2 regions of the Paenibacillus sp. CFBP 13594 genome follow, and region 1 is predicted to be linked to the other one. Evidence: predicted binding sites of a transcription regulator. Region 1 holds the regulator's gene; the other holds the start of a gene.
The links. Region 1 encodes LexA, which represses DNA repair genes until DNA is damaged. Its sites were predicted from a motif close to CGAACATATGTTCG; they were not measured.
Positions count from the first base shown of each region.

Region 2: IFU39_RS04285 (DNA polymerase IV) is a predicted target of LexA. The motif match lies at 1,537-1,550, and genes of this name have one in related genera.

Region 1 covers NZ_JACYVQ010000001.1:447,006-450,137, forward strand. The annotation lists partial or broken gene IFU39_RS33515 (helix-turn-helix domain-containing protein) at 1-15, shown strand, start outside; gene IFU39_RS02155 (aldehyde dehydrogenase) at 118-1,419, shown strand; gene lexA (transcriptional repressor LexA) at 1,525-2,151, opposite strand; gene IFU39_RS02165 (LysM peptidoglycan-binding domain-containing protein) at 2,448-2,825, shown strand; gene IFU39_RS02170 (DUF896 domain-containing protein) at 2,921-3,130, shown strand.
Region 2 covers NZ_JACYVQ010000001.1:925,559-928,690, forward strand. The annotation lists gene IFU39_RS04280 (YolD-like family protein) at 1-248, opposite strand, end outside; gene IFU39_RS04285 (DNA polymerase IV) at 245-1,462, opposite strand; gene IFU39_RS04290 (sensor histidine kinase) at 1,786-3,132, shown strand, end outside.

The DNA of each region.
Region 1 (3,132 bases):
TCCTATCAGGCGGAGCATGGATGTTTCATTTGTATGTTGAAAGTTTCATATAGAAGAGGTATACTTTAATTAAATTTTGAACAATTTAATTTTAAATAATTAATTGGAGATGTTATTATGGATCAGGCAAAACAACTAGTGACAGAACAACGTACATTTTTTTATACAGGACAAACTAAAAATATCGAGTATCGGATTAATGCACTTCAACAGCTTAGAAAAGGAATTGAAAAGTATCAGCAACGGATTCAAGATGCACTTCGGGCTGATCTGAACAAATCTGAGGCGGAAGCTTACAGTTCCGAGATTCGAATAGTTCTGGGTGAACTGGATTTTGCATTAGAACATCTGCAGGAATGGGCTGCACCCAAACAAGTCCCAACCAATGCGGCTATGCCGGATGGGGTGAGCACCATTTACCCTGAACCATACGGAGTGGCGCTTATTATTGCACCTTGGAACTATCCTTTCCAACTGGCGTTTGGTCCACTGATTGGAGCAATTGCAGCCGGTAACTGTGCAGTTATCAAGCCTTCTGAATTAACACCAGCCGTATCTCGTTTGACGTATGATCTGATTCATGAGATCTTCCCTCAGGAGTATATAGCCGTTATGGAAGGGGAAGTCGAAGCCAGCACAGCATTGTTGAAAGAGAAGTTTGATTATATTTTCTTCACAGGCAGCACGGGTGTTGGTCGCATTGTGATGAAGGCAGCTGCAGAGCACCTGACTCCTGTAACTCTTGAATTAGGTGGTAAGAGTCCTGCTATTGTCCATAGTGACGCAGATCTGAAGCTGGTAGCTCAGCGTATTGTTCGTGGTAAGTTCCTGAATGCAGGCCAAACTTGCGTTGCTCCGGATTATTTGCTTGTACATGAACAAGTTCATGACGAATTGATCAATCTGATTGGCGCAGAGATCAAAGATAAATTTGGGGATGATGTGTTACAAAACGCTGATTTCCCGCATATTGTCAACGAACGTAACTTTAATCGGTTGTCGAAATTCCTCACAGATGGCAAAACGCTAATTGGTGGGCGTTCTGTACGTGAGCAGTTGCTCATTGAGCCGACTGTACTTGGAGATGTGAAATGGGAATCAGCTGTGATGCAAGAAGAGATCTTCGGTCCGATTCTTCCTGTGTTTACGTACAGTGACCTGAATCCTATGCTGGATGAGATTGTTCGCCGGCCAAAACCATTGGCGCTATATCTCTTCACACAGGATGAGCAACTGCAGGATCAGGTTCTGAATCAAGTATCCTTCGGTGGGGGATGTATTAATGACACACTTTCTCATATGACTTCACACTATCTCCCGTTTGGTGGTGTCGGAGAGAGTGGTATGGGCTCATATCACGGACAACAGAGCTTTGATGTGTTCTCGCATCACAAGAGTGTTCTGAAACGCAGTGAATAATTAGCCGCATAAATAACATAAACATGAAAAAAAGAGGTTGCCCTGTTCATCAGGGCAACCTCTTTCGTATTTCATTACATCTAGTTTTGTTACTCAAGTTAAATATTAATGAATATCTCGGAAAAGGCCAATGACTTTACCCAGAATACTAACATGTTTCAAACGTAAAGGTTCGAAGGTCGCATTCTCCGGTTGAAGGCGAATATGATCTTTCTCTTTATAGAACGTTTTCACTGTAGCTTCATCGTCTTCAGTCATTGCAACGACGATATCACCGTTATCAGCAGTTTGCTGTTGACGGACAATAACGTAATCTCCGTTAACGATTCCAGCTTCCACCATACTATCTCCGACTACCGAAAGCATAAACACTTTCTGTTCGCCTACATAATGTGTAGGGAGAGGGAAGTAGTCTTCAATGTTCTCGGTTGCAGTGATTGGAACCCCGGCTGTAACCTTACCAACAACAGGAATACGTGCAACGCTATGAGCAAATTGATGAGAATGCTCAGACTCTTCCTGGCTCAGAAGCTCAATGGCTCTTGGCTTGGTAGGGTCGCGTCGGATCAAACCTTTTTTCTCCAAACGATCCAAATGTCCATGTACTGTTGAGCTGGAAGCCAGTCCAACCGCTTCACCAATTTCCCGTACGGAAGGAGGATACCCCTTCAACCGGACTTCATTTCGTATAAACTCCAGAATAGCCTGCTGCCTGCTGGATATCTTCGACATACCGTATCAACCCCATTTTAGTAACGTTTGGGAAAATTATAACATAGAACCTCCGTTCGTACAAACATAAGTTCTAAATAAAATGGTATATAATCAGTGTTTTTTAACTTATAGAACCGAATTTGTCCAAAAGTCAGAGCGTAATACTGCAAATGCTTTGCAGAAGGATTTGAATTAAGATATTTCTCCTTCAAAAAAGAAGCGAACAATTGTTCTAAAAATCTATTGAACAAAACAAGTGTTCGTGTTATATTGATTCCAACAGATAGGAACAAACGTTTGGAGGCGGGTATTTAATGAGATATTCTACTTATCAAAGCATTTATGAACCAATGAATTCGGAACTGGTGAAGTCTAACATAGGGAACTACAAGAAGGTTTTAGCGCGTTTCAAGATTTCTTCATGGATGTTAAAGGTAGCCATTACCTCTTTGATTATATTTATTGGATGCAGCACTGTTTTAACTGTATTTGCTGGCAATGAGAATGATGTTCTGCCTGGAGGAAAGATAGCTGTTTCACAAGGGGAAACATTATGGAGTATTTCTTTGGAACATAAACCGACGAATATGGATACACGTATTTATATAGAAGCAATCAAGAAAGTGAATCAACTTCATACAACTTCCATCCAAGTGGGACAAGTACTAGCTCTACCGCAATTTGCAGAATAAAATGCACGTCAATGAGTGTTAGCGCGTGTCAGCTTGACAAGCAGCCTTTATAATGGCAAAGTTAATATGACTTTGTATTTTTGGAGGGGACAAGCTTGGATATAGATAGTCTGGTAGCACGCATTAACGAATTGGCTCGTAAGCAAAAGTCCACGGGATTGTCAGAGGAAGAACTTGCTGAACGTGCCGAGCTAAGAGAGATTTATTTGAGCAATATTCGCAGCAATTTCAGACAACAACTGGATACCATTGAGATTGTTGATGATGAGAATGACAAAGGCCACCAAGGCAAACTCAAACACTAACG
Region 2 (3,132 bases), 480 kb from region 1:
CTGACTGAAGTGACGATTCCGTGTATATACCGATTGCCTGACTCATTAAACACTTCAAAGGTGGCTTGCAACGTATAGTTGAGGGACATATCTATATGTTGAGCAATAATCTCCCACTCATCTTCATGAATCAGTGGTTTCGCTTGATGATGAATTTGAGTACGATGCTGTATAATTCGTTCTTTATGTTGTGGAAGCATCATGCGGCTCGATTCCCATAATCCATTGGCCTCCAGTTTTTTGCTCATTTGTAATGCCCCCCAATTTTAGATGCTCTATCAATCGCTTGACCCGCAGCCGTAATGGAGCTCGCTCGAAGAATGGCAATGTCGCCATATCGATCCTTAATGTTGTCCATCACCTGATCAATGGCTCGTTTCTGCTCTTGATCATCAAAGAAAGATAGTTGATATGTATCCGCATTGGATAATTGAGACAGGGATACGCCTACACGGCGCACAGGTTGCCCATCCCAATGTTGATGGAATATGCGTTTGGCGATCTTGCACACATCAACGGTTATGTTTGTAGGATCAGACAGTTTAACTTGCCTATGAAAACCAGTTGGGTGATCAAAATCTGCTCCCGATACACTCACAGATATGACACTACCCATCAGCCCTTTTTTACGGGCTCTTCTGCACACTTCTGTACAGATATCGAGAATAACCACTTCGATCTCCCATGCTTCTGTGAAATCTCTAGGCAGGGTCATTCCGTTTCCGATATCCTTTTGTGTGCTGTGTGTGTTGACGGTTACCGGCGAATTGTCGAGTCCATTGGCGACTCTCCAGATGACTTCTCCATTAACACCCCACTTGCTTCTTAATTTGGAAAGAGGTGTATTCGCCAGGTCTTTAATGGTTCGGATACCCATCTTCCACAGATGTTTTTCCATTCTTGAGCCAATCCCCCACATATCGCGGATGGGCTTATCTCCAATGTGAAGATGCAACTCCTCTTTCTTTAAGTGAAAAATGCCACCCTCCGCTTTTTTAGCAATCATATCGCAGCATAATTTACTGATAATTTTGTTTTCACCAATGCCTGCTCTGGCATAAACCCCTGTTTCATTATAGATTTTGTCTTGAATTTGTTTGGCCAGATCGATTGGATCATTACCAAATAGATGCATAGACCCTGTAACATCAGCAAATAATTCGTCTATACTGTATGGCTCGACCAGATCGGTGAATTCCTCAATAATGGACATGATTTGAGTGGAAACTTCGATGTATTCTTGCATGTGAGGTTTTACAATGATCAGTTCAGGGCATTTCTGAAGAGACTGCCAGAGTGGTTCCGCGGTAGATACACCTTTAGCTTTGGCCAACGGACAAGCGGCAAGGATAATGCCAGAACGTCTTGCTGGATCGCCTGCAACGGCGAGTGGTTTATTTTTGTATTGGGGCATTTTTGCCTTTTCGACTGAAGCATAAAAACTCTGCATATCAATGAGCATAATGGTTCGCTGCTTAGTCCACACTGAAATCACTCCTGTACATTTAAGAACGTATGTTTCTATATATTATAAACCGAACATACGTTCTTTATGCAAGAGGTAAATATTTATATTTGGCATAGGACCATCGAATTCGGAGCGTCCGATTTATACAAACCCCATTTACTATAGAATTACGCAGCTCCAGGGTTCTGTTCGTTGACATCCACCTTTAAGTGGTGTCTTTTGTAAGCCCCTTGTCCTCATGTTCCCTCCCCTTATAAAGCTAGATATTGTAGAATAAAGCTAGAGATGATCGTTCTTATTCTACAGGAGGAAATGACATGTTGAAGGAAAAGTGTCCCACAGAGAACGGCTCTATTTTTTCAAAGCTGGCACTCGGTCTAGTTTTGATGTTTATGCTGATTGTACTGATCTTCTGGTGGATCTATCGATTAAATGTGGAAGATATTCAACGAGAGTTAGAAAAGAATAAATTGGGCGAAGTGCGATTCATGTCCTCTCAGCTATCGAATCAATTTGAGCAGGTATTAATGAATGCGCTAACATTATCAGAGGATCAATCCGTCAGAGGTTATACATATGTTCTTCATTACGGAAATGATTTTGCTAAATACAAGGCCAAGCTGGAGCTCATTGAGAAGCTGGCATTAAACAGTGCTTCCACCTCATGGAACAATACCATTATTTTGTATTATCCGGATCAAAAGGACACGGTATCTTCTGATCCCCAGTTTTCATTTCGATCATTCTCCATGTCCAAAGATCCGCTCGATCAATGGATATTACATATGAACAAGGATGGTACAGGTTATTATTCACATCTTACCAAGGGACATCGAGGGCCGATGTATATCGAGATCAGGATCTCATTAGATGTTTTGCAGAAAATGATGTCTGATTATACATCCGGAACACCGATGCTGTATGATTCCCATTTTAAAACAGCCATTCGAGGTTCAGGCTCCCTTGGACTTGCCCAGGCTGATGCTCAGGTTGTTCCACAGCTCAGAAATGACAGAGGTTTCTTTGAAATCTCCTTTCAGGACAGGAGTTACTTCATCACTTATATGAAAGCAAGTATTCTGGATTTGTACTTTATCGACTATCATCCAACCAATCAGCTTCAGCAATCGATTTCACGTAACAATACGCTGTTTGTGCTGGCACTTGTAGCCCTGCTGCTTCTTTCGCTTTTGTACATCTTGGCTCTGCGTAATCAGATTCAACAACCCATTATTCGGTTGCGTAAAGCGATCGACCGGTTTGACCGGGGAGATTTCTCCAGCCGTGTCGACGAAACTCAAATTATGGAATTTAAAATCCTGGGTCGATCGTTCAACCGAATGGCTGAGAATACGCAGACATTAATTGAGCAGGTCCTTATTGGAGAACTTTCCGTCAAAGAGGCCAGACTCAAGCAGTATCAGGCTCAGATCAATCCCCATTTCCTATACAACTGTCTCAACTATATCCAGAGCAAATCGAGTGTAAAGGATTATGAATCGGTCACAGCCATGACCTTGGAGCTGGCTTCCTACTGCCGTTATATTCATCGTATTGAAGATATGGATTCGACGCTGGGTGAAGAGCTTCGTTTTGTGAATCATTACATGTCCATTATTCATATGCGAAAAAAAACGATCACTTTTGATATCGATGTACCCAAA